Regions from separate parts of the Desulfosarcina variabilis str. Montpellier genome, predicted to be linked through region 1. Evidence: predicted binding sites of a transcription regulator. Region 1 holds the regulator's gene; each other region holds the start of a gene.

Region 1 (6,948 bases):
GATGGCGTCGCTGATGCTTTTGTCGATGGCCAGTGGATGCTTGCGCCTTGTCTGACTGTATCGCCGAAGCAGGGACTTTGTATCCGCATCGATGAAGATGATCCGGAATCGAAAGCCTTTGCGCGTTAATTGTTTGAGGACGGACTCATACTGGTGGATGAATTCCTTTTCCCTCAGGTCCATACCAAGGGCCAGGCCGGCAAACGTTCCACCATAGTCAATGGGCAATTTGAGAAATGCCGGTAGTAAAGCAACCGGCATGTTATCCACACAGTAGTAGCCCGAATCCTCAAAAGCCGCCATGGCCGTACTTTTACCGGACCCGGATTTGCCTGTAATGACGGTGATGGTGGGACCTTTCACAGCCTGGCTCTCCCACGATTATAGGGGGTATCGATAGCCTTAGATGATTGCAACGGGGCTAAAAGTCCTCATCATCTTCGATGATGATATCAATGACTTCCTCTGCGCTGGTGGCTTTCATCATCATCTCCTTGAGCGGTTCTTTCTTCAGCAGCCGGGAGACACGGGCCAGCAACTTAAGATGAAGATCGGTGGCGTGTTCAGGGGTGAGCAACAGAAAAAACAAGTGGGTCGGATAGCCATCCATGGATTCGAAATCAACACCTTGCCGACTCAACCCGAATCCCAGTACCAGTTTTTCCAGATTTTTCAGCTTACCATGCGGAATGCCGATACCGCCCCCAATGCCGGTGCTCCCCAAGCGTTCGCGCTCCATCAGAACCCGAACAATCTCACTTTGGTCGATACCGGTAATGCGTGCAATGGGGGTGACCAATTCATTCAAAATGCCGATCTTATCCTTGGCTTGCAAATCCACTTGAATCGCGTCTTTATCGAGAACATCCAGAATTTTCATCGTTGTTTTACCTGATCCGGCATCTTTATATCGTTAATTACGGACGGGGTTGAATCAAACCGTAATTACCATCCTTTTGTCGATAAAGAACATTGACGCAGTCGGTCCTTGCATTGGTAAATACCAGAAAGTTATCCTTGATCAAATCCATTTGCATGACGGCTTCATCGACATCCATGGGTTTGTATTCAATATTGTGGACCCGCACACGGGGTGGGGGGGTACTGTCATCGACGGTTTCTTCCAAGACGGTTTCTTCCAGCGGTTGGGAAACGGTTTTTCCCTTGGCCCGATAGTCCCGGCTTTTCTGTTTATTTTTTTTAATCTGGACTTCCAGTTTGTCCAGCACCATGTCAATGGCGGAATACATTTCCTCTGTTTCTTCCTTGCCATTGATGGCTAACCGATCACCGATAATATGGATTTCCGCGCTATGGCGAAACTTTTCAATGGAGAGAACGACATTGGCCTCGGCGGGTCCATTGAAATATTTGTCCATGCGGTCCAGTTTCTCGCTGACATAGGATTTAAGCGCATCGGAGGATTCGAGGTTCTTGAATCTAACGGATGTATTCATTGGGCCTCCTTTGATAATTCCTGCTGTCGGACCATTTCAACTGCAAAGGGGTGATCCTTTTTTGCGGGCCGTGTAAGCGGCAAAATGCGAACCCGAGTGGCGATTGGTGATATCCCATCAGAACTGCTTGCGCTTGCTGGAGGATAAGATGCCCATCATCTCCCTGTATTTGGCAACGGTTCGACGGGCAATATCGATATTATCGGCTTTGAGCATTTCAGCCATCTTGCTGTCACTAAAAGGCTTTTTCGGATTTTCGCTTTCGATCAATTTTTTGATTTTGGCCTGTACGCTGGCCGAAGCGATGTCCTCACCGTGGACGCGCTTGATAGAACTGTTGAAAAAATACTTGAGCTCAAAAATGCCCTGCGGCGTATGGGCATATTTATTGGTGGTTACCCGGCTGATGGTGGATTCATGCATGTTGATATCCTCAGCCACATCGCGCAGGACCATGGGCTTCAAATGCGCCACACCCTTTTCAAAAAAGTCCCGTTGAAACTTGAGGATGCTTTCCATGACCTTGTAGATGGTTTTCTGGCGTTGGTGGATACTGCGAATCAGCCAGGCGGCGGACCGCATTTTATCGCGAATGTAATCCTTGGCGTTGGCACTGACTTCATTTTGGCGGGTAATCGCGCGTTTGTAAAACGGGTTGACCCGCAACTTGGGCATGCCATCGTCATTCAAAACAATCACAAAATCATCTTCGCTTTTGTAGACGTAAATATCCGGGATAATATAGTGCGGGGTTTCTTCACTGAATTGCCGGCCAGGTTTCGGCTCGAGCGCACGAATCACGTTGACGGCCGTAATTACATCTTTCTGTTTGACCTTCAAGGCCTTGCAGATCGCCTTGAAGTTTTTGTTTTCCAGGTTTTTCAAATGATCGGAAATGATATCCGTGACCAGGCTGTCGTTCAGATCCAGCATGCGGGCCTGAAGCAAAAGGCATTCTCGCAAGTCCCTGGCACAGACACCCACCGGGTCAAAGGACTGCATGGTCTCCAGGACATCCTCGACCATTTCGATGGAAATCCCACTTTGTTCAGACAACTCTTCCACCGACAACTGAAGGTAGCCATCCCGATTGAGGTTGCCGATGATCAGGCTGCCCACCTGCTTTTCAATATCCGTTGGCGAGAGCATCAACAATTGCCACAGCAGATGATCGCTGAGTGATTCCTTTGAGGAAACAAAAGCCTCATATTGCGGCGCTTCCCGATTCTCACCCTCGAAATTGATCTTGCCCGGCGCATTATACTCGTCGATGTAATTGCTCCAGTCAATGTCATCGTTGATCTTTTCATCGATGGTAACTTCCCGGGCTTCTTCGACGGTGGGCGCAGGCGTTTCTTCGGTATCGCCATCCTTGGTTTTATCGGGCGTTTCCTGAAGTTCTTCCAGCGTTGGGTTTTCTTCCAACTCCTGCCGGATGGTGTCCACCAGCTCTAGACGGGACAGCTGTAGTAATTTGATCGCCATCTGGAGCTGTGGCGTCATGATCAGCTGCTGGGTTAGTTTAAGTTGTTGTCTGAGTTCAATTGCCATCTTAGAGTGTAAATTCGTCTCCTAAATAGATCCGTTTGGCGATTGCACTGGTCGCTATATGCTCCGGTGTACCGTTTTCAATCACCTTGCCTTCGCTCAAGATAAAAGCCGAATCACAGGCCCCCAGGGTTTCGCGGACGTTGTGATCGGAAATCAGAATACCAATATTACGAGACTTTAAATGGGCAATGATTTTTTTTATGTCAATCACTGCCAACGGGTCGATGCCGGCAAACGGTTCGTCCAAAAGCATGAACGCCGGATCGGTGGCCAGGGCACGGGATATTTCCAGGCGGCGGCGTTCGCCACCGGAAAGTACCGCCGCTTTGGATTCCGCCACATGGGTAATTCCCAATTCTTCCAGCAAGCTGTCGGCTCGATCATTGCGCTGCCGCCGATTGAGCGGCAGGGTTTCGAGAATGATCATGATATTTTGGCGAACCGTCAGCTTCCGAAAAATGGACGCCTCCTGGGGCAAATAACCAACGCCCGATTTAGCCCGGATGTGCATGGGATATTCCGTGATGTCTTTTTCATCAAGAAATATTTTGCCTGCATCGGGTTTAACCAGGCCAACAGTCATATAAAATGTTGTTGTTTTACCGGCTCCATTGGGTCCTAACAAGCCGATCACCTGCCCGCTTTGCACACCCAGGCTGACCTGATCCACAACCCGTCGCCCTCGATAAACCTTAACCAGTTCACTAACCGACAGGGTGGCCATCATCTCTTCCACACTTACTCCAAGCCCGAGTCTTCCGGATTGAGGATGATCGCCTTCACCCGACCTTTGGGCCCGCCTTCAACAGTAAACCGTCCGCTATCACGGTAAAAGGTGATCGTATCACCGCTGATGGTATTGTCTCCACTGGTAATCTTGGCGTCCGGACCGGTCAAGGTCAGAACACGCTGTGCTGTTATATATACTGCCTGCTGGGCAACAGCAAGCCTATTGTCAAATTTAATTTCCACGTTTCCGGTGGCCACCAACTTTTCCAGTGATTGAGCCGGCGAGGCATTCTCCGTTTTTGACTCGCCGCCGAAAAAAAGTTTGAGGCTGTCTGCAGTAATCACGGTGTCGCCCTGACGCAAACGCACATCGCCAACAAACTCAGCGTTGTTGTTTGCAGAATCCGATATCAGCCGTTGGGCGGTGATATCAATTCTTTTTCCTTCAATTGCATCAGCCGGCGGATTGGGTGAATCCGTATCCGCGACCAGACGGAAACTGGGCCAGCACATCAGCAACAGAAAGCAAAACAGTAGCCGCCCGGTCCAGGGCAGCCGATTAAAGCTTGAAATCCTCACTGATCGTTCCTTCCACGCCCCCTTCGAAAAAGGTAATTCGACTCGATAGTTTCATGGTCATGGTGTTGGCCTTGAGGCTGACTGATTCACTGGACACCGTTATGGGGGTATCGGATCGAAGTTCACGGGTATCCGGGTCATAAACAACGGATTCCGTGCGAAATTGATAAAGGCGCGTTTTGGCTACGACATTTCCCGAAACCGCCAATCGGTTTGAATCGGTATAGATGATCCCTTCATCAGCCGTCAAGTGGACGTTATCTCCATCGGTCATGAACACTTCCACATTGGGATTGACCAGCAGCATGGTCTTTTTTTTATTGACCAGGGAGGCAGATTCCGCTTCCATGCGCCATTCCCGAATTCCGTTTTTGGTGGCGGTTTGGCGGATTTTGCTAAGGTGCATGTCCGCCTCTTCCTTGATCTGAGATAACAGTACCTCAGGATTCTGGGTCACTTGCCGGTAACTGACAAAAATAATCACCATGGCCGTCAACGCCAGGGCAAGCACCGTCAGTAACAGGCGTTTGATCAGACGTCGTTTGTTCATGCAAACAGCCTTTGAATCAACGCGTCCCACTGTCCCCTGGCTTTGAGGATGGTTTCGCAGATTTCCCGTACCGCACCTTGTCCGCCATGTGCACAGGTGGTCCATACCGCCGCCTGTTTCACCAGCTCATGCGCATCGGCCACGGCAATGGGTACACCCACCCGCTTCATTACCGGCAGATCCGGCAGATCATCGCCCACAAACGCAGTCTCAGCCGCTGATACCCTCATTTCTTTCAGGACCGACGCTAGGGCCTCAGTTTTGTCGCGTACCCCGTCTTTCAACAAGGTAATTCCCAGATTATTGCAGCGATGCACCAGTGCCATTGACCGCCGGCCGGTGATGATGCCGACGGGAATTCCGGCTTCCCTGAGCAGCCGCAGACCCAATCCGTCACGAACATTAAACACTTTGGTTTCCTGTCCGGCATCATTATAGATCACTTGACCGGTGGTAAGCACACCATCCACGTCCAACAACAGCAAGGAAAGTTGTTTGAAAAGCGTGTGTGTCATGAATTGATTTCAGCTGGTAAGGGCACTTTTTATCGCTTTAAGCTGTTTCAGCAGTTCGGGTAATTGATCAAGCGGTAGTGAGTTGGGGCCATCACAAAGCGCTTTGTCAGGGTCTTCGTGGACCTCAAGAAAAACACCGTCTGCACCGGCCGCAACGGCTGCCCGGGCCAGCACCGGGGCGAACTCGCGTTGTCCACCGGAACGGGTTCCTGCACCACCGGGCAATTGGACACTGTGCGTGGCATCAAAGACCACCGGACAGCCGGTTTTTTGCATAATTTGAATGCCCCGAAAGTCCACGACCAGATTATTGTATCCGAACATCACGCCCCGTTCGGTAATCATGGGACGGACACTGGAAACCGAACGGATTTTTTCGATAATGTTGACCATGTCCCACGGGGCCAGAAACTGTCCCTTCTTCACATTGACCGGTTTACCGGTTTTGGCCACTTCGAGGATCAAATCGGTTTGGCGGCAAAGAAACGCCGGAATTTGAAGGACATCCAGAACCTCGGCGGCGGCGGCGACTTCATGGATACGGTGGACATCCGATAAAATAGGCACATCCAGGGTATGCTTGATTTGGGACAATATCTTGAGTCCGTCTTCTACGCCAGGGCCCCGGAAAGAGCCAATGGAGGTGCGGTTGGCTTTATCATAGGAGGCCTTGAACGTGAACGGAATTTCCAACCGATCGGTGATTTCCTTAAGGCGCGTGGCGATTCGCAAGGTCACATCCGCATCCTCGATGACGCAGGGACCGCTAATTAGAAATAATGGCGTTTGAGAATTCATTCAAGATTGTCTTTCTGTTATCGTTTAATCCTGATTTCCTATGTATCCGCGGGCGGTTAAAATGTCAAGCTGAGAAAAACTTTGCCTTGATTAACGGTGACTTAACTGTTATTGTGCCCCTTTTAAAGGTGTTGAATCGATCAGATGCACAATCCAGATGTGCCGACGATCAGGATATCTTGCCAAAGTGAATACACTGCCAATGACCGTATCTGATGCCCTTCCGGATTAGACACTTTTTTGGACGGGTACTACCTATCATCGGCCGGTTTGGAGAATCCTTCACGTTTTTTGGCTTATCATATTTCCCAAGCCTAAAAACAAACACCGAAAGGGACGCTGTCTTGAACAAAAAAGGAAGATCATTCAAACCAATACTGGTAATCATCCTTGTGCTGTTGGTTAGTATCCCGACAGTCTGGCTGGCCATCGTGCGCATGGAAGGAACCGCGCCAGCCCTTGATGTCAAACTTGAGTCGCCGTATATCGGCAAATCGCGAACGGTATCCATATCGGTGTCGGATTCGGGTAGCGGCATCCGTAAAATATGGATGGGATTGTTGGTGGACGGCCGTGAAGAGGAAATTCTGCAACGCACTTTCCCGTCGGCCGGCTTTTTTGCCGGGGGAAAGGAAAAGACTGTAGACGTTGAGGCCACCATCTCTCCGCAGGATCTGGGGCTTTCCGATGGAAAAGGCATGATCCGGATCGTGGTCTGGGATTATTCACTGCGTAAATGGGGAAAAGGCAACCAGGTCTATCTTGAAAA
Region 2 (6,948 bases), 1.7 Mb from region 1:
AGGACAAGCAGGATGGGGTAATTATTTTTTACCTGCGCCCTAATATTACTCTACCATCGTGACGCACAGCATAAAATGTGAGCATTTTGAGACAGTTGTAGGCGCTGTTAGCGGACCTTAGACGGATTTATCAAACAGGTTCTTACCCAGCGGGATTCCTCCTTATCTGAGTGCCTGGTCGAGAACATTTCTTGGATCATCCTTCGCGAACCACTCGAACAACTTGCGCATTGCATCACTGTTAGCGCCGGCATTACGTTCCTCATTGTTAGAGAACAACAGGTCGATGACTTTGAGGATTTCCTGTTTGCTGAGATTATCAACCGGACAACCCTTCGGTCGGTACCATCGCCTTGGCTTTAAGTAAAAGGTTTTGGGGTCGCGGATTTCGATATTTTCCGGCATCATCCAATGTGTTCCGAATGCACTGGAAATACGCAATACCTTGGGCATTGGAAGGTAAACAATCTCGACTCCAGGCCGTGTATCCGGCCCTTTGGCCGGACGCTTTCCGGAGAGCTTACGGTAAGCCCAGTCAATTTCCCGCGTCAGTTCCCCGATCAGTTTTGAAGCAATGCTGGCTTTTGCACCGCCTAAGGCACCGACTCCGCGGTCCTCCTTGTACCCTTCGGAGAAAGCCGAGGCGTCGGCCACTAGCACCTTGACAGGCGGCAGCGGGCTGTCAGGCGTTGGCTGATTGATGATCGAGGCACGTAAAGTCAGCAATAGCGATATCAGCGCACGATTCTCCACCGCACCGCCGTCGGTCACATAATATCGGTTATTCTTACCATTACGCTCAAAATCGACGGCTGCATTTGAGAACACGGGCGGGAAGTTGGCGCTAAGCGAGGCAGCGGCCGGCAGCAGGATCATCGGATCGTGGTGGATCGAATAGGGCATATCGATATTCCAGCCGTCCGTGATACTCGAAACGGACATTTCAGTCATGGCCGCTATGTTGGTCAACGCAAGGCGGCTGCCGGCGGTCGAGCTGGTCGCACATTTTCGCATCTCGCCGTGTATTTCAAAGCATTTTGACTGAATCGGATCATCCCCGTTATAACTACCCACAACCGCAGTGTTAAAGATCAATCCCATGCCCCATTTTTCGGCCACATATCCAAGTCTCGCCTGATCATTTCCAATCGTTTTCCCGGTTACACCCGCCGTATCGGTACGCATCCCATTGATGAACCGGCGTTCAAACGATTCAGTCAGCAGTTGCCCCAGACGTGTTCCATAGAGAAAACGCTTTTCTCCGGCGCCTGCTAAAACGTCTCTGATATATGGCTCGGCCATGGCGCTTCGGTATTGCTGCCATGGGATACCGTCGTCGGATAGAGATCCACGGTGCGCTGAGAAATAGGCGATACTGGCACTGCCGCCGGAAACGCCACTAAGCATCACGACACGATCCAGCATACCCCGCTGTTGGATCTCGCGCAGCAAGCTGTAAGTATACAATGCCGCCCGTGTTCCACCGCCCGAGGCGGCAATCGCCAATACCGGTCCGCCGTTTGCCAGGCGTTTAATCTCTTGATAGAGATCGACGACCTGGCGACTGTTTTTCAAAGGCTCCTGATGGATTGTCAATCCCGCTTGCTGCTCCATATTGAATACAGAATAAGTCATAACGGACAGAGCCACCACGAGCAGAAATGCAGGAATCGTGTGATACAAAACCACTCGTTGCTCCAGCGTTTCCAGATGGTGGTCCGCAATGTTGGCCGTTTCCCACCGATCCTCATTCCCATCCGTATGTGCCGCACGTGCCCGTCCGAAGAGCTGCTTGCTGATCGTACGGAACAGATCAATGGGTTGATAAGCTTGAAACTTCTTCGGTTGCTTGGGCGGGTCGTATGGAACCACTGCCAGAAACCGCCCGCCACCATGGACCTGGATCGCTCCCGAAACGGTAGTATCCCCTTTCAGGTAGTCGTACTTCACTTTGCCGGGGTGTTTTTTTTCCGGATCCAACAGACCGAGAAGAACCTCGCTGAGTGCCCGCTGAGTCCAATAGTCATAGAGCCACATGGTTAAATACAAGCATACCAGCAGAGCAATAATAGTCCAGCGGGAAGCACCGTCCAGCACCGTTGTAACGTAGCTCACCCCTAAAAGACGCGTGACGGCCAGCACGATGACCAACAAGGATAAAATTCTTGTTCCACCCGTGAAAAATCCCTTTTTTAAAAGGTATAGGAGTGCTGTGAGGCGCTTGTGATAATGCACTGCGGCCAAGATACTCCAGGAAAATGCCAAAATAATTAAAAGCCAGTACCAGTATCGGCTAGGGTCTAAAAACAATGTGGTAAAGGCGGGTGGATAAACCAGCATCAACGGCGTCAGCAGCGGTGCCAGGAAAATGGCGCGCAGGAAACGAGACATTTCAGGTGGTGAATTGAAGGGCTTGACGAACAGTTGGACGTTTCCAAGGTTTTTTAGGAAGCTGTCCCTGTATGCTTCACGCTTATTGTGAAACAATACATCGCCCAACAAACGATTAAATGGAAGCCCTAATGTCGATACCAGCAACACAAACGGCAACAGTATATGCGCGTATAGGGTTGGATCGACCTGGCGTGCTGAATCGCTGGCGATAAAATACAAGATTAAAGCGGTGCCTGCAAGAATCACCCACTGGGCAAATGCCAACCACAGCCCTTTGAATACGCGGCAGGAAAACAGGTGGATAATGATGGCCGCGCCGAGCCCGATCGCCAGCCACACGCCCCGCCAGCGATCGAAAATCAACGGTCCGTAAAACAGGAAAGCGAGTAACGGAACCGGCATCCATACCGGAATGCAAGAATAGCCTTCTGCCAGCTTCATTTTTTTTCGGAGCCCCTCCAGGTCGGCCCGGAAAAAACGGAGATCGAGCCATCTAAATTTGCGGTCTATCCAGAAAGGGAATTGGGCAAGATATTGCATAAGTTTTTTCATGGTTTGCCTCCAGATGTGTTCCTTAATCAGATGTATCGCAATTTCTGCCGGGGAGGATTCACGGAAAGGTTTTGGCCTGTGAACGGGCATTACCCATTTACCCTTATCTAATCGAATTTCCATTATTTTTACAATACAATTTTGTATGATTTTTTTGATTTTTTTTCAATTTTGTAGGTCCATGGTTTTACATCTATATGCGTTCTTGAAAAAATCGGCAATGTCATAAATCCATTGATAAGTAATGGATTTATGACATTGCCTGACATTAAAATGGTTGTAAAAAACAATATGGCGCGCTTCATGCTATGATAGGGCACATAACTGATGTCGCTCATCCTTGAGAGAGGATTGAAAAAAAAATAAAAAAAGCATTAATTTTATTGTCTGAAAGGAGACGATCATGTCCAAACAAGAAGTTGAAAGATTTTTAATTGCTGGTGGAGAAGATAAAGTCCTACGCCTTAAATACGATCAGATCGAAACCATGTCTGACTTTGTCGTTGCTGCTGTTGGAGATGGTTTTGACTTTACCGAAGACGATCTGAAGGTGGTATTGCGTGAGTCAGGCGATTGCTTCGACTCTTACGGGAACCCCCGCAAACGCGATATCTGGTGGTTCTGATAGAAGAGGGGAATTCCCTGGCGGAATTCCCCGTCCGTATTTGGATTTTTCAGGTGCTAACAGTTTTTGTTCAGTTCAAATTGGCCAATTCGGTCTTAACCAATTCATTATTCAAATCGATATAATTCAATAGACCGCAATGAGGGGGCAACGTTGCCGGTAGACACCATGGTTATCCGACGCAAGCCTGATCAAAGAATAAATCAGCGGCGGAATTTATTGCTTCCGTTGTGTTTTTTTGGGGTTCATCAATCGCTGATTATTGTGTCACTTGCAGGGTCAAATTCCATATATCTGGATCCCCTGTGCTAGTTGTAATAACAGGGCGTTTTGCAACGCCAAGTATTTTTTGGGTTTCATCTGGCATGGAAACATTCATGTAATCTTTTAGCTCACCCATAGTAACAATACCATCCTTTCTGCCTGCACTTTGAAAACCATCTGCGGCACCGCTTAAACCTTTCAGTAGGAAATGAGTGAATGCTCCATTTGTCCATGATGTATGTTCAATTGCTTGACGATCAGTATCGGCTCCCACTAAAAACACCCAACCCTTTGGAACTTTTTGATCACGTTTCATTTTGGCGATTTTCGGAACAATAGATATGCCACGCTTACCTCGAGTGATAAGTTTCCCCGCATGACAAGTGTCAGCCAGAAGAATGACATTTTTTGAGTCGATTTCTTCCAATGCCATCCTCACTTCATCCATCCTATAGCCTGTCGCAGGGACTGAAATATCTGTGTCATAAACTGCAAAATAAACTTTTTCTGGATCTTCAGGATCTGGGTAACCGTGTCCTGCCCAGAATAATAAAACCTGATCATCAGGTCCTGATTTAGTGAGCCATGATTTAAGGGCAATTATGACTTTTCTCTGGGTGGCGTCTTCATTTAATAGAAGCTTGATATGGCTTTCAGACCATCCAAGAGAGTAAAGGGCGTGAGCAAAATCTTTGGCATCATCATCTGCGAAGATAAGGTTTGGGAGGCCATTTGGGCCGGAATACTTATATTTGGAAATGCCGATTATTACAGCCCATTTATGGGATGGATTTTTTTTATGAAGGTTTCCCGTATTTGAAGCTGTTAGAGCAGCCTTTTTTGTGCTGTTTGAGTCTAATAAATATATTGACAACTTGTTAAATCCGTTATCTTTGGCCAAAGTAGATGCAAGCTTATTGTCGTTGCTTGTTAGCGCTTTATCTGCTCCGTTCTCAACTAAAAGCGTTGCCATTTCAGTATGGCCTTTAAGCGCAGCATAGTGTAATGGCGTATATGAGCTTTCTTGTCTCGCATTTACTATCGCTCCATTTTTTATTAGAATTTTTGCAACTTTAACATTATTATAAAGAGCCGCATAATGCAAAGTTGATTCGCCTCTATTTGTCTGAGAATTAACTTTTGCCCCAGATTTTATCAGTAAATTTATGGTATCTATTGCGTTCGAGAAGGCTGCTGCATGCATTGGTTTTAGACCATTATGATCTCCCAGTTCAGTATCAGCCCCATTATTAAGTAAATACTCAGCAACATCAAAAGAATCTTTAATTGCTGCATTTTCAAGTGCCGTATTTCCATTTTTTATGGATCTCTCATTAATATATTGTCCATCGGAAACTAATTTTTTTACAGTTTCAAGATCGTTTCTTGTTGCAGCCGTATGAAACCTTGAAATAGTTTTGGATGATTTAAGGTGCAGATCTGGACCGGATGTAGTGCATGATATTAAAAAAAAGCATATGATAAATAAAAACCCATTCCCTGTAATGTGTTTTGCTTTCATTTATTCACCCATTAATGTATAAGCTACCTCATTCCATCCATACCACCGTTATCTATCCGAATGGTTGTGTGCCGGGCACGGCACACATATTAAAAATGAGCTAAGGATCGTAGGTTAAATAAAAGCATTGGCGCATGTGTAAAGTCAAGTGGGTGATTTTTGCTCTGCCAAACCGTTACTTCTTTGAACGAGGATTATTCCTGCCGGCTCAAAAGCCTTCCCCTGATCAGCCGACTTGGCCAGGCGTAAATGAAAGCGAAGACTGAACCGCCTTGGTAAGCGATCCGTATGCCGGCTGGTGAGGGGAGGGGGGGCGTGAGGGAACTCCCTATCCCGATATCTAGTTTTTATTTCACTTTCATTTGTCTGGCCGAATAGCCTTTGGGGCTTTATTTTTTGTTAAAAATATAAATGGTATGGCTAACGGGCCAAAAATAGCACCCATAATTGCCCAAAATTTAGTATTTCCCCCTCTTTTATCAGCAATATTCCAAAGAAGAAATGCACATGCTATGCATATTATTGAAATGATGATCATACCTGTCATATTATTTCTCCTGAATTTCAGTTATAATCTCAGATCTTCCGATTACCACATCGGGCTGCGGAGAAGCGGCACACGTGGGCGAAAGCTATCTTGCGTGGACGGCTGTCTGCTGAATCCGCTTGATAAATGGCGCTTGCAAAATTGAATATTTGGGAAATTCATTTGCATGAATATTGGCACTTGCAAAAATACAAGAACAACGCTTATGAGAAATATGGTTGATCTGGAAATTTGCATATCGATTTATAATCCAAAAGCGCGGTAGATCTCAGAAAATCAGTATCCAATGACTCTTTTCATCGAGAAATACCGACACGCTAGTGTATCTTTATATAAGAATCAAGCTGTTATTATTGTGTTGACCTTTTTTTAAACGACCTTGTATATTATCGCCTTTCCCATTTTACAGGGGCATTCTCTGTTTTCATTTCTATAAAGAATTCATCAGTTGGAGAGGATTGACCATGAAAAAGATTTGTATCTACGGTGTTGGCGCGGTCGGCGGATTTATGGGCGCATTGCTCGCGCGAAAGGGGGCTGACGTGTGTGCCGTGGCACGTGGGGCCACGCTCGAAGCAATAAAAGATAACGGATTGCGGCTGGAAATGGACGGAGAGACCATCACCCAGTCCATCACGGCCAGCGATAATCCAGCGGATCTGGGCGTCCAGGATCTGGTGATCGTTGCCGTCAAGGCCCAGTCCCTGCCAGCCGTGGCCGAGGGCATTCCGGCCCTGATCGGTCCTCAAACAACGGTTTTAACAGCCATGAACGGCGTGCCGTGGTGGTTTTTCGATGGATTTGGAAAAAGCTGTGAGGGGCTCCAACTCAAATCCGTTGATCCCACCGGCAGTGTGGCCAGCGCCATCCCTGCCAGCCAGGTGGTCGGCGGGGTGGTGCATGGAAGTTTTTCTCTCAATGCGCCCGGGTTTGCCCGCCACGGATTCGGGAAAAAGATCATCATCGGCAAGCCGGACGGCACGACTGCTGATCCGTTAACGGAACTGGCCAAACTGCTTGGCGATGCCGGCATGGAGATTGATA
Region 3 (6,948 bases), 2.6 Mb from region 1:
AGGTTAAAAGGCCCTGACCGTTGATGGTGCCGGCGGCCACGGTGTCCCCCTGGCGTTTATCCACGGGAAGGGGCTCGCCGGTAAGCATGGATTCATCCACGGCCGAGCTGCCCTCGATGACCTGCCCGTCCACCGGGATGCGCTCACCGGGCCGGACAACGACCCGATCGTCCACCCGGACCCGATCAATGGGAATCTCCTGCTCTCTATCTTCGCGGATGACCGTGGCGGTTTTGGGGCGCAGGCCCATGAGCTTGCGGATAGCATTGCCGGTTTTGCCTTTTGATCGGGCTTCGAGCAGTTTGCCCATCTTGATCAGGGTGATGATCACTGCCGAGGTCTCAAAATAGACATGATCGCCCAATCCTGGAAAGAGCAGAACGGCCAGGGAATAGATGTAGGCCGTGGACGAGCCCATGGCCACCAGTACATCCATGTTGGCGCTTTTGTTGCGCAGGCTCTTCAGCCCGCTGACGTAGTAATCCCAGCCGGTGTAAAACTGAACCGGTGTGGCCAGCAGCAAGAAAAACCAGCTGACCCACGGTTGATGGCTCCAGGTACCGATGAGCCCGAAGTCTCTACCCATGCTGACTAAAAACAAGGGTAGGGCGAAAATGACCCCCACCGTGAACTTGCGGGTCTGATCATCAATCTCCTGCTTTCTGGCCTCGGCCTCTGCGTCGGCCGGCTCACCCTCCTGCTGGATGATGGCCCCGAATCCGGCCTTTTCCACGGCTGCCGCCAGATCCTCCAGGGTGACCATGGCGGGAAGGTAGTCGACCGTGGCCCGTTCGGCGGCAAAATTAACCGTCGCACCGACCACGCCGGGAACCTTTTTGTTCAAGGTCCGTTCGATGTTCATGGCGCAGTTGGCGCAGGTCATGCCCGTGATCGGAAAATCGACGTGCGCTGTGGCGACCTTGAATCCCAACCCCTCGACCTGGTGAATAAGATCTTTCGGAGAAGCATTTTTAGGATCAAAGGTCACCGCCGCCTGCTCGGCGGCAAAGTTGACATTGGCCTCGTTCACCCCGGGCAGTTTTTTCAGGCCCCGCTCGATGTTCATGGCGCAGTTGGCGCAGGTCATGCCGGTGACGGGCAAGGTCAGTGATTGATTGGCCATTGGTTTGCCTATTGCGCCGGGTAATTGATTTCAGAAAGCGCGGCCCGAATCTGTTCAATGGATGCCGGGTCGTTCCACTCGACAACAACGGTCTTGGTCTCAGCATCGGCTTTTGCCGACGTCACACCTTCCACATCGGCCAGTTCAGACTCGATGGCCGATACGCAGTGTCCGCAGGAAATATTGGGAACCCTCAATGTTTCTTGTGTCATGGTTGCCTCCTTTTTATGAATTCAAACTCCAGCATTCAAGATAATGTTTTTGGGATGCGTTATCGGTTGCCGCGGTATTGATCATACCGCTTCCCTCCTCTATCCTTGCCAAAAACATTATCTTCAACACAATATACCATGCATATAAAATAAGCGGTTTGAGACAACTGGCAAGCTTGGGTTTAAATTTGTAAATGGTGGTTAACGTCGATTCAACACTACTGCTTCTCTGCTGGTTTTTTTTAAGAAAGCAACATCTGCGCCTTCAGGTCCAGCGGAATACCGGATCTACAATTATAAACCCTATTTTTATTGAGCCCCGTCCCCTAATAAAATTCTCATCCTGACTTAACACCCCCCTAATACGCATCTCGAATATACAAACGTTTACGGTTTAGAAACCAAGTAGAACAACATTCAATCAAGGGGAAAGCAGATGAAATCGAAACCAAAATACAAGACCATTCGTCCTTTGGCCATGTTGGCGCTCATCCTGATGCTGGCGACTTTGGCCATTACCGGTTGTGGTGACAGCGATGACACTACTGAAAACACACAATCTACGGTCACCATTTTACATGTCAATGACGTTCATTCTCACCTGGATACCGACTCACTCGATCTGGACGTGGACGGCACAGAGACCCGCTGCGAGATCGGCGGCATGGCCAGGATGGCGGCCCTGATCGAGGATCTGTCCACCGAACATGAAAATCATCTGGTGCTGCACGCCGGTGATGCAGTGCAGGGGACCTTGTATTATACCCTGTTCGAAGAGGATGCCGACGCGGAGGTGATGAACGCCATCGGCTTCGATGCCATGTGTATCGGTAATCACGAATTCGACGATGGTGATCAGTGGTTGGCGGATTTTATCGGCAAGCTGGACACGCCGGTGATCAGTGCCAACATCGAGGTGCCGGAAGGCCATGTACTGGACGGTCTCTTCTCACCGTATATCACCACCAGCGTTGACGGTGAGACCATCGGCATCATCGGGGTAACCATCGCCGGCAAGACCATGGAATCTTCTCAACCGAGCGATGAGGTGAGTTTTTCCGATGAGATTGCCTCGGTTCAGGCGGCTGTGGACAGTTTGAAGGCTGAAGGCGTCGGCAAAATCGTGCTTTTGAGCCACTACGGTTACGAGAATGTCGTTGAACTGGCTCAGGCAGTAACGGATCTGGATGTCATCGTCGACGGGGATTCGCACACCCTCCTGGGCGATTTTAACGCCTACGGTCTCGACAGCTCCGGCAACTACCCCACCGTCGTTCAAAACGCCGACGGTGATGACGTCTGTATTGCCCAGGCCTGGGAATACGGAAAGGTTTTAGGAGAACTGGAAGTGACCTTCATGGGGGACAAAATCGACGCCTGCAGCGGCACGCCGCATCTGATTTTGGGCGATACCTTCGTTCGTGAGGATGAAGAGTACGGCGAATACACCGTTGCGGGCGATGAACGGACACAGCTGATAACAACCATCACGGCCGACGACAAACTGACGATGGTCGCTGAAGACGAGACGGTGGCCGGCATTATCGCCGGTTATACCGAACAGGTGGATGCCCTGGGAGCGATCGTCATCGGCACTGCCGGTGAAGACCTGATGCACAACCGGGTTCCCGGCCACGAATACAGCGGCGTCACCCTGGAACTGGGCAGCGACATCGCCCCCATTGTCGCCAAGGCGTTTTATGATTTGGATCCCAATGCCGACATCTGCATTCAGAATGCCGGCGGTGTGCGCATCAATGTCGAGGCCGGTGATATCACCTACGACACTGCCTACACCCTTTTGCCCTTTTCCAACACCTTGTTCGAAATCGAAATGACCGGTGCTCAGATCAAGCAGGTCTTGGAAGATGCCATCGAAAATATAGCCCAGGGTGGCTCAACCGGTTCCTTTCCCTATTGCTATGCATTGAAATACGATGTGGATGCGCGAAGCGATTACGGCAACCGCTTGAGCAATCTCGAAGTCAAAGACCGGACCACGGGCACTTATGCCAGCCTGAACGATGATGCCGTGTATGTCGTTGTGACCAACAATTACATCGCCGCTGGTCGCGATGGATACGACACTTTCGCCACGGTGCAGGAACAAAACGGGCCGGGGACTGACACCTATCTGGACTACGCCCTGTCTTTCGTCAACTACGTGAAAGCCGAGACCGCTGCCGGAGAAACGATCATGACGCTTCCGGTGGAGGACCGCTGTATTAAAAGCTATATTTCCACCGATGACACAACGGACGATCTTTGATTGACTGGAAAAAAATAAAATTCCGGATGCACCCATGCTGGTGCATCCGGATTGCCTATTTGACCGGCCGCCTTATCATTTCCGTTTAACCCATCAAAAATCCGCACCTGTTTTCCGCCATTTGTCCCCGGAGGATGAATCTTTTTAGCCCCCTGATAAAGTTGCTTCATTTTAAGGCAAATATATAAAAATATTAAATAATATCAAGTTGTTAAGCAATTATTTCGGGCGGCGCATGCTCTATTTTGAGGCAGGATGGAAGATTGAATAATGTCGGAAAATATTTATAACTAACTGTTATATTAATAAATATTTGTGTGGCACACGCTTTGCTTTGGTATTGGTCAACAGCAAGCCACCAGGGGAAGGAGTCAGGCGACATGAAATCAAAGGATACAAAGGAGGGAGCCAAATGAAAACATTAAGCATTATTTTACTGAGTGTCGGCCTCATGTTAACCGTCAACACCAACGCCCAGGCCATCACCTTTGATTTCGACGGCCTGGTTCCCAGCATTACTGACGGGAGCGATTTTGACCCATTGTTATTTGACACCGAGTCCATTTTCGCAGGAATGGATGAGCGCATCGACCGGGTCAGTGTCATGCAGGGCGATTGGGGCCAAAATGGAAGATTCTTTAGGCTGCGGGGCTACCATTTTGCCGACCTGGTTTTTGAATTTGCCGTTTTTGCCCGTCAGACCGAATTCGGGGAGGCGCCCATGGCGCCGGAGGGGCTGCATATTGACGACATGGGCTTTGATATTCCCGGTATGGATTGGAATCCCCCCACCCCTCAGGATAATCCGGTTCCCACACCCGAGCCGGCTACCCTGATGCTGCTGGGAAGCGGCCTGCTGGGAGTGGGCTGGACCACCCGCAAGGCCAAAAAAAAGTTAAGCTGAAAAATCCTTTCAAAGAAGGCGCTTGCCTGGGGCAGGCGCCTTCATTTTCGAATTTTTAACCCAACCCCTTCCTATGCCTCCTAATTTCTCCGGGGATTCTATCAAAAAAGCGACATCTGTCCTTTCAGGTCCAGCGGGATACCGAATTCGTTCTCAAAATCATCCTGAATGTCCTTAAACGCAGCCGGTGTCAAACCGGTAATGCTGGCCGTGATCGTATCGCTTTGTTCACTGGCAGCCAGGTAGCTGATGCGACAGCCATCGGGCAGCATCGAGCGTAAAAGCGTGCGTGGACGCGGTACATCACGTTTTCGTTTGGGTGGTTCGTAAATCACCGTCCGTCCGGCGACCCGCCCAATGTGCCACTTCAGGTAGCCGTATCGTTCGTTGTCCGTTTCCGGCGATCGGAATGAAATGCGCAGGCTATTTTCGTCCGCACGCAGTCTGGCGCCGACCACGCCGGCCTGTTTGAGTATATCCCGGGCCGCCACACGGGCCTGGTCGACGGTGCATTCTCCCTCGGCCGGTTCGTAATGGAGCACCGGCTCGCCGTCCAGACCGGCGGTAACGACTTCCGGCGGCAGGCTCATTAAAATTGATTGGACTTCCTCCAGGCAGGTTGCATCCCGAAGGCGCATAAACGCGTCGGGACAGGTGACTTTGATGCCGGAAAACGAGTGTGCCTGACGAAACGGATCCGCTCCGCGGCTGCGCCAGCCTTTGGAAAGGCCGGCCATCTGCGTGGCTCCGTATTGCAGGGGATGGGCGCTTCGATCGACGATATCGATGACGATGCAGGTGGTTTTGCCCGGTGCCGTGCGTAAACCGCGGCCCACACACTGGGTGTAGACCAGCGGGGAGGTGGTGGGTCTGGCCATCAGGATGCATTCCACGGATGGATCGTCGAATCCTTCGGTCAGCACCCCGTAATTGGTAAGCACCTGTATTTTTCCTGCGGCGAACCGTTTTAAAATCTCACCGCGATTTTTGGTCTTACCGTCAATTTTCTCCGCTCGAATTCCAAGGTCTGAAAGATCCGCGGCCAGATCCATGGCATGATCGACACCGGCGCAAAAGGCAATGGTTTTTTTGCCCTCGCCCTGTTCCAGCCACGCTTTAAGGGTCAAGGCCCTGGTGGCGGGCGTGTTCATGACCCTGGAAAGCGCGCGCACCTGAAAATCACCGGCCGCCATTTTGACCTTGGAAAGGTTCAGGTTCCCTCGAATGGTGAAATAGCGCATGGGCACCAAGTAACCGAGATCTTCCAGATCGGTTCGGGAAATCTCGAATGCACATCGACCAAAAACGTCCAAGGCGGACTTGCCGTCCGTCCGTTGGGGGGTGGCCGTCATGCCAAGCAGCAGGGTGTCCTGGTCCGCCTGGGTGTGGAAGTAATCGATCACCTCTCCCCAGCTTGGCGCCAGTGCCCGGTGGCATTCATCGCAAATGATCAGCGCATGGGCCTTGGGGTCATAATTTTCCTTTCGGCGTACCAGCGATTGCACGGATGCCAGGACGACTGCGCTGTTTCCCCGGGCAATGCGAGCCCCCTGGTCGATCTGTACCTTGATGCCGGGAAGATGCCGCCGGATGGTGCGTGCGGTCTGATCGATAATTTCCCGGCGATGGGACACGAAGAGCACCCGGCCAAAGTCCTTGGTGGCGCGTAAGGCCTTGATAATATGGGCCGCGATAACGGTTTTCCCGGCACCGGTGGGCAGATACAAGAGCATCCGTCGCTGGTGTTTTTCCTTAAATGCCGAAACCACGGCGGCAACGGCCTTTTTCTGGTAGGGGCGCAATCGAAAGGATTTGCTCATAAGAATACAATCATCTAATGATTCAATGTTGGCTTCGGTGAGAAAACGAGCGATTTGACCCGAGTTGTCCGGATCGTATCTGAATCCGGACGCAATGCCCGCCGCACTTGATTTACAAGTGCATACCATAACGTCATCCAGACGGAAGATCAAGACCGTTTGGTTGTACAGAATTCTCAGGCCCAATGGAAAGAGAACTACGGGCGTTGATTGAAAAATGGTGTTACTGAAGGGTTTTAAGACGCTCGATAAAATCGGATAACCGTTTGACGAACTGGTCTTCCAATTTTTCAAATTCGATCCCTAAAGCGATCCTGAATTCGTCAAAATTGGTATTGCGCACTTTTCCTTTTAGCGCTTGCGGGTCCGTATAGCCGGATAAAGAGAGAGAAAGATCGATGTCCGTCAGAACACTTACCCGCTGAAGTTTAAAGGTCGGCGGTATTTTTACGTTGAACTGGCAACCATGATAGCTGATATCGGTGACCAGTCCCTTTAGGGCTCTTTTTTGAACATTTGCCGTTGCCGGAATGCAGCAACCGATCCTGTCCTCTTTGCGCAAGGGAACCTGTTCAACCGTTTGCGGATAGGAGATGAAAACCAGTTTATATTTTTCCAGA

The links. The regulator sigma-54, encoded in region 1, starts transcription at its own class of promoters, with help from an activator protein. The targets are predictions, from matches to a motif close to TNTGGCACANTTTCTGCTNT.
Region 2: Dvar_RS23830 (Nif11-like leader peptide family natural product precursor) is a predicted target of sigma-54. The motif match lies at 3,237-3,256, and genes of this name have one in related genera.
Region 3: Dvar_RS28020 (PEP-CTERM sorting domain-containing protein) is a predicted target of sigma-54. The motif match lies at 3,921-3,940, and genes of this name have one in related genera.

What each region holds. Positions count from the first base shown of each region.
Region 1 is NZ_CP159846.1:3,591,067-3,598,014, forward strand. It holds gene rapZ (RNase adapter RapZ) at 1-363, opposite strand, end outside; gene Dvar_RS16310 (PTS sugar transporter subunit IIA) at 422-880, opposite strand; gene hpf (ribosome hibernation-promoting factor, HPF/YfiA family) at 918-1,457, opposite strand; gene rpoN (RNA polymerase factor sigma-54) at 1,575-3,008, opposite strand; gene lptB (LPS export ABC transporter ATP-binding protein) at 3,010-3,732, opposite strand; gene lptA (lipopolysaccharide transport periplasmic protein LptA) at 3,747-4,316, opposite strand; gene lptC (LPS export ABC transporter periplasmic protein LptC) at 4,297-4,866, opposite strand; gene Dvar_RS16340 (KdsC family phosphatase) at 4,863-5,381, opposite strand; gene kdsA (3-deoxy-8-phosphooctulonate synthase) at 5,391-6,179, opposite strand; gene Dvar_RS16350 (M23 family metallopeptidase) at 6,524-6,948, shown strand, end outside.
Region 2 is NZ_CP159846.1:5,275,742-5,282,689, reverse strand. It holds gene Dvar_RS23835 (hypothetical protein) at 163-2,946, opposite strand; gene Dvar_RS23830 (Nif11-like leader peptide family natural product precursor) at 3,350-3,571, shown strand; gene Dvar_RS23825 (ankyrin repeat domain-containing protein) at 3,831-5,357, opposite strand; gene Dvar_RS23820 (hypothetical protein) at 5,716-5,904, opposite strand; gene Dvar_RS23815 (2-dehydropantoate 2-reductase) at 6,369-6,948, shown strand, end outside.
Region 3 is NZ_CP159846.1:6,227,131-6,234,078, reverse strand. It holds gene Dvar_RS28035 (heavy metal translocating P-type ATPase) at 1-1,123, opposite strand, end outside; gene Dvar_RS28030 (heavy-metal-associated domain-containing protein) at 1,132-1,335, opposite strand; gene nadN (NAD nucleotidase) at 1,772-3,604, shown strand; gene Dvar_RS28020 (PEP-CTERM sorting domain-containing protein) at 4,017-4,508, shown strand; gene Dvar_RS28015 (DEAD/DEAH box helicase) at 4,610-6,457, opposite strand; gene Dvar_RS28010 (PilZ domain-containing protein) at 6,552-6,948, opposite strand, start outside.